One region of the Agromyces capsici genome, then DNA from elsewhere that is predicted to be linked to it. Evidence: predicted binding sites of a transcription regulator. Region 1 holds the regulator's gene; the other holds the start of a gene.
What was found. Region 1 encodes LexA, which represses DNA repair genes until DNA is damaged. Its sites were predicted from a motif close to TCGAACANNTGTTCGA; they were not measured.

Region 1 (3,401 bases):
ATGCCGCCTACCGCGAGCTCATGCGCGAGGAGATCGCCCGCGTCATCCAGCTGCAGGAGGAGCTCGGCCTCGACGTGCTCGTGCACGGCGAGCCCGAGCGCAACGACATGGTGCAGTACTTCGCCGAGCTGCTCGACGGCTTCGCCGTCACGCAGAACGGCTGGGTGCAGTCGTACGGCTCGCGCTGCACGCGCCCGTCGATCCTGTGGGGCGACGTCTCGCGCCCGGCGCCGATGACCGTCGAGTGGTCGGAGTACGCGCAGTCGTTGTCGGAGAAGCCGGTGAAGGGCATGCTCACCGGTCCCGTGACGATCCTCGCGTGGTCGTTCGTCCGCGACGACCAGCCGCTCGGCGACACCGCGCGCCAGGTCGCGCTCGCGCTGCGCGACGAGATCACCGACCTCGAGACCGCGGGCATCCGCGTGATCCAGGTCGACGAGCCGGCACTGCGCGAGCTGCTGCCCCTCAAGCGCGCCGACCAGCCCGCCTACCTCGATTGGTCGGTCGGCTCGTTCCGGCTCGCCACGGGCGGCGCCGAGCCGGCCACGCAGGTGCACACGCACCTCTGCTACTCGGAGTTCGGCGTCGTGATCGACGCGATCCGCGAGCTCGACGCCGACGTCACCTCGATCGAGGCGGCGCGCAGCCGCATGGAGGTCGTGGACGACCTGTCGGCCAGCGGCTTCGACCACGGCGTGGGCCCGGGCGTCTACGACATCCACTCGCCGCGCGTGCCGAGCGTCGAGGAGGTGCAGTCGCTGCTCGAGCGCGCCGTCGGCGCGATCCCGGCCGGCCGTCTCTGGGTGAACCCGGACTGCGGGCTCAAGACGCGCGGCTACGACGAGACGGTCGCGTCGCTCGCGAACATCGTCGAGGCGACGCAGGCCGTGCGCGCGGGCGTCGCGGTCGGGGCGACCGCGGGCTGAGCCTGGGCCGAGGAACGAACGAGGGCGGATGTCGCGGCGCGTGCCGCGGCATCCGCCCTCGTCGTCGCGTCAGACCGCGCGCAGGACCGCGACGACCTTGCCGAGCACCTCGGCCTGGTCGCCGAGGATCGGCTCGAACGCGGAGTTGCGGGGGAGCAGCCAGGTGTGGCCGTCGCGCTGGCGGAGCACCTTGACCGTGGCCTCGCCATCGAGCATGGCGGCGACGATCTCGCCGTTCTCGGCCGTCGGCTGCGAGCGCACCACGACCCAGTCGCCGTCGCAGATGGCCGCGTCGACCATCGAGTCGCCGACGACCTTGAGGATGAACAGCTCGCCCTTGCCGACGAGCTGGCGGGGGAGCGGGAACACCTCCTCGACCTGCTGCTCGGCGGTGATCGGCACGCCGGCCGCGATGCGGCCCACGAGCGGCACCATCGCGGCGTCGCCCACCGGCGCGGCCGCGACGTCGGACGGACGGGGTTCGGTGCCCGGCACGTCGATGAGCACCTCGAGGGCGCGCGGCCGGTTGGGGTCGCGGCGGAGGTAGCCGGCGAGCTCGAGCTGGTTGAGCTGGTGCGTCACGCTCGAGAGCGAGGACAGCCCCACTGCGTCGCCGATCTCGCGCATGCTCGGCGGGTAGCCGCGATCGGCGACCGAACGGCGGATCACCTCGAGGATCGAGAGCTGCTTCGCGCTGAGCGTCTTGCGTCGACGCGACCGGCCGCCCGCGCCGCGTGCCTGGTCGATGTCGATGCTCACGGTGTCGCCTCTCGTCTCGGCCGCCGTCGGCCCGGATCTCGTGATGTCGGTGGTCGGTGCTGGACTGTCCCCGACATTCGAAACTGTATCCGCCTCGCACGCACGCGACAAACATCCGTTCGAGTGTGTCGCGGAATCAGGCCCGGAATCCCATCCTTCGGGTCCTTGCAGGTTCGATTGTTCGAAGATATATTCGGAACACAGCTTCGCATCCGGCCCTCCCGGCCGAGGGTCGGATGCGGGGCTATCGGGGAGGTGCGGAATGAGTGCAGTGCTGATCGGAACGACCGTCGCGGGTCCGGCGTTGCCCGACCTCGCCCCAGCCGCGACGCGCACGCGACTCCGCCTCACGCGTCGGGGTCGCGTGGTGTTCACGGCGCTCGCGGCACTGCCGATCGCGATCGGCGTGCTCCTCGGCTCGCTCGCCTCGGGCGGCGCGGTCGCCGGCATCGACGACGGCACGGGTCCGGCGGTCTTCGACACCGTCGTGGTCGGAGCCGGCGACACGCTCTGGGGCATCGCCGAATCCATCGCCCCCACGGCCGACCCGCGCGAGGTGATCCACGAGATCATGCAGCTCAACGGGCTCCGCGACCCCGTCGTGCAGCCCGGCCAGCGCCTCGCGCTGCCGGTCGTCGAGTAGCGTCGAGCGGCGCGCCGCCGCGCCGACCCGCGCCTACCGCCGTCGGCGCCGCCGAAACCTCGCGTCGGCCGCCGATACCATTGATCGGTGACGAGTCTCGACGACCTCCCCATCCGCGACGACCTCCGCGGCAAGTCCCCGTACGGTGCACCGCAGAAGGTCGTCCCCGTCGCGCTGAACGTCAACGAGAACACGCACCCGATCCCCGAAGACGTCGCGCACGACATCGTCGCGCGCGTCGCGGCCGCGATCATCGGGCTCAACCGCTACCCCGACCGCGAGTTCACCGAGCTGCGCACCGCGCTCGCGCGGTACCTCGGCCACGGGCTCGAGCCGGCGCAACTGTGGGCGGCGAACGGGTCGAACGAGGTGCTCCAGCACATCCTGCAGGCCTTCGGCGGGCCGGGGCGCCGCGCGCTCGGATTCGCGCCCACCTACTCGATGTACGGGCTGCTCGCCTCGGGCACCGGGACCGAGTGGATCACCGCTGAGCGCGACGCCGACTTCGAGCTCTCGCCCGAGACCGCCGTCGCGGCGGTCCGTCGTCACGACCCCGACATCGTGCTGCTCTGCGCTCCGAACAACCCCACCGGCACTCCGCTGTCGCTCGCGGCGATCGCGGCGGTCGCCGACGCCGCTCGGGGCGTCGTCGTGGTCGACGAGGCGTACTTCGAGTTCGCCGACCCCGGCACGCCGAGCGCGCTCACGCTGCTCGAGGGCCGTCCGCGGCTGCTCGTCTCCCGCACGATGAGCAAGGCGTTCGCGTTCGCCGGGGCGCGGGTCGGCCACCTCGCCGCCGACCCGGCCGTCGTCGACGCGCTGCGGCTCGTGCGTCTGCCGTACCACCTTTCGGCGCTGACGCAGGCCGCGGCGCTCGGCGCGCTCGCCCACTCCGACGAGATGCTCGCGATGGTCGACGAGATCCGGTCGCAGCGCGACCGCATCCTGCGCGAGCTCGACGCGCTCGGGTACCGGCCGTACCGCAGCGGGGCGAACTTCGTTCTCTTCGGCGGCGTCGACGACCCGCACGCCGTCTTCGAGGCGCTGCTCGAACGCGGCATCCTCATCCGCGA
Region 2 (3,401 bases), 150 kb from region 1:
GCCGCCGTGATCGACGGGGTTCCGGTGGTCGTCGTGCAGAACGGCCTCGACGGGGTCGCCACCGCCGAGCGGATCCTCCCCCGCTCGTCGTGCATGGGGATGCTCTCGATCATCGCCGCGAACTACACCGAGCACGGCGCCGTGCGGGTGACGACGACGGCCGCGAGCTACCTCGGCCGAGGCGACGGCGAGCCCGACGAGGAGGTGCGTCGCATCGCCGGGCTGCTCTCGGGGGCGGTGCCGGTCGTCGCGATCGCGGACTTCCGCGGCGCGCAGTGGACCAAGCTCGTCGTGAACATGCTCAACGCGGTCCCCGCGATCGTCGGGCGGAGCGTGCAGGAGGTCGTGGACGACCGCCGGCTGCGCCGGGTGGTGGCGGCGTCGATGCGCGAGACGGTGCGCGTGGGCGTGGCCCGCGGCGTCCGGTTCGGATCGTTGCAGGGCCTGGGCGACCGGCGGCTGCGCTGGTTCGCGCGCCTGCCGCTCGGGCTCGGCCAGCTCCTGCCGTGGTCGATGCGCGTGCGGATGGGGAACGTGCCGAACCTCGGCTCGACGCAGCAGAGCCTGCGTCGCGGCCAGCCGACCGAGATCGACTTCCTCAACGGCGCGGTCGTGCGCGAAGCGGATGCCGCGGGGCTGGCCGCACCCGTCAACCGCGCCCTCGTCGCGCTCGTCCACGAGGTCGAGCGCACGGGCGCGCACCTGCCGGCGGAGCGGGTGCTCGAGGTGCTCGAGGACCGGACCCGCTGACTCAGGCGGTGCCGACAGTGCCGCGGCGCGGATGCTCGGGATCGGCGAGGTCGACGACGATCGCGGCATGATCGCGCGGGTCGGATGCCGCGTAGGCGACCCGGTCGGCCGCGTCGAGCGGGTCGCCGTCGACCGTGATCGCGAAGTCCCAGAGCTCGCGCAGCCGGTCGCGCAGCAGGAAGCGGCCGTCGAGCACGAGGACGGCGTCGGCCGGGCCCGTGCGCCATTTCGGCTCGACCCAGGCGTCGCGGACGAGGTCGAACGCGCGCGTCACGAACGCCGTCGAGCCCGCCATCCGGAACGGCTCGACGAGCGTGCGCCTCAGGACCGACTCGTCGATGCCGTAGCCGTAGTAGCGGGCGGGCGTGTCGGGACCGTAGTCGGCCTGCGCCTCGCGCGAGCGGTGGAAGTCCTCGACGCTCGCGCGGAACACGTCGAGGTCGCGCTCGCGCAGCACGTCGGCGAGGTCGTCGCCCAGCTGCGTCTTGCCGCTGCGCACCGGGCCGTCGATCGCCACGATGACGCGGCCCCGCCCGGTGTGCGTGAGCAGTTCGTCGGCCACCTCGCGGAGGAAGGTCGTGCGCGGGGTCGTGACCAGTCGCATGCTCAGAGCGTAGGCCGGAGCGGGGTTCGGGTCGACGGGGCATTCCGGACGCGGCGAAGTTCTCCACAGGACTCGAACATACGTTCGAATCTCGGTAGGATCGGGGCATGACCACCGCGACCGCCGAGCGTCCTGCGACCGTCGATGACGTGCCCGCGTGGTCGCCGTCCGCGAGGGCGGAGGAGGCACTGGGCGGGCTGGTCGACGCGGCGGTGCAGGCGCGGCGGATCGAGGCGATGCAGGCGGCCGTGCGGGTCGATGTGCTCAACCTGGCCGTGGCGTGCGCGATGGGCAACGCGGACGCGTTCACCTCGCCGTCCGCCCCGTCCGCGGGGCGGCGCGAGCTGGCGCGGCGCGCGGTGATCGCCGAGCTCGCGACCGCGTTGCGGGTGCCGGAAGGCACCATGATGCGGTGGGTGTCCGACGCCTGGGCCCTGGCGAACCGGTTGCCGGCCACGCTCGCCGCGCTCCGATCCGGTCGGCTCGACGAAGCCCACGCGCGGGTGATCATCGACGAGACCACCGACCTCGATGCTGCGGCGCTCGGCCGGCTCGACGACGACCTCGCCGGCAGGGCCGAGACGCTGACGGCGGCCGGCCTGCGGCGCGTGGCTCGCCGGCTCCGCGAGGTCGCGCAGGCCGAAACGCTCGCCGAGCGGCATGCGGCCGCCCGCGCCGAACGTCGGATCGAGCTCGAACCCGCCCGCGACGGCATGGCCTGGCTGCACGTGCACCTCGCCGCGGGCGACGCGCTGCTGATCCACGACCGCATCGGTCGCATCGCCGCCGACGCAGCCGATCCGCCACGCCCGGCGGGCGACGACGCGACCGGCGCCCGGACGACCCAGGCCCGTCGGGCCGGTACCGATCCGCGCACGCCCGACCAGGTCCGCGCCGATGTCGCCCGCGACCTGCTGCTGTACGGCGTGCCCCCGGTCGGCGAGGCGTTCCACGTCGCCGCCGCCACGATCCGGCCCACCGTGCACGTGACGGTGCCCGTGCTCACCCTGCTCGGCGACGACGCCCCTGGCGAACTCGACGGGTACGGGCCCATCGATCCCGACACCGCCCGCGAACTCGCCGCGCAGGCGCCCTCATTCACCAGGCTGCTCACCCATCCGGTCAGCGGCACCGTGCTCGACGTCGACCGCACGGTGTACCGGCCACCCGCCGACCTGACCCGATGGCTGCGCGTACGCGACCAGACCTGCCGGTTCCCCGGCTGCAACCGGGCCGCCGCCCGAACCGACCTCGACCACACCCAGGACTGGGCCCATGGCGGCACCACCGCATCCGACAACCTCGCCAGCGTCTGCCCGCCGCACCATCACCTCAAGCACGAGACCACATGGACCGTGCGACACCTCGGAGACGGCACGCTCGAATGGCGTTCACCGGCCGGTCGCACCCACACCACCGAACCCGGTATCCCGATCCCGGCACGGGCGGCTCCGCCACCCCGGCGACCCCGACGACCCCGAGGACCTCGGAACGGTGAACCACCGGGATGTGACGTGGCGAGCGGCATCACCGCCGACGTCACGACCGAAGCCACCGCAGACCTCACGGCCGACGCCACCGCCGACGCCTCGCCGCCGTTCTGACGTCGATACGCGCACGCGTCATCGTGCCCCTGACCCTCGGGCCCGGCGCTCGGCCCCTGGCACCGTTCTCCGGACACCCGCCCTCCAGCCTTCACGCACGCCGAATAGGCTGGGCGGATGCCGCTGCACGACGACGCACGCCACCGGATCGCGCCGCCGGTCGTCGCGTGGTTCGCCGATGCGGCGCGCCCGCTGCCGTGGCGCGCGGCCGACGTGTCGCCGTGGGCGGTGCTGGTCAGCGAATTCATGCTGCAGCAGACGCAGGTCGCCCGGGTGCAGCCCCGGTGGGAGGACTGGGTGCGGCGCTGGCCGACGCCCGCCGCCCTCGCGGCCGAGCCTCCCGCCGAGGCGGTGCGCGCGTGGGACCGGCTCGGCTACCCGCGCCGCGCGCTCTGGCTGCACCGCGCGGCGACCGAGATCGTCGAGCGGCACGGCGGCGAGGT

Region 2: the regulator LexA is predicted to act here: its motif matches at 1,427-1,442, upstream of AC3RKB_RS12975 (HNH endonuclease signature motif containing protein).

What each region holds. Positions count from the first base shown of each region.
Region 1 covers NZ_JBYRET010000001.1:2,937,602-2,941,002, forward strand. Annotated here, with positions in the region: gene metE (5-methyltetrahydropteroyltriglutamate--homocysteine S-methyltransferase) at 1-926, shown strand, start outside; gene lexA (transcriptional repressor LexA) at 996-1,673, opposite strand; gene AC3RKB_RS13690 (LysM peptidoglycan-binding domain-containing protein) at 1,948-2,328, shown strand; gene AC3RKB_RS13695 (histidinol-phosphate transaminase) at 2,416-3,401, shown strand, end outside.
Region 2 covers NZ_JBYRET010000001.1:2,792,253-2,795,653, reverse strand. Annotated here, with positions in the region: gene AC3RKB_RS12985 (ketopantoate reductase family protein) at 1-750, shown strand, start outside; gene AC3RKB_RS12980 (nucleoside/nucleotide kinase family protein) at 752-1,354, opposite strand; gene AC3RKB_RS12975 (HNH endonuclease signature motif containing protein) at 1,462-2,958, shown strand; gene AC3RKB_RS12970 (HhH-GPD family protein) at 3,076-3,401, shown strand, end outside.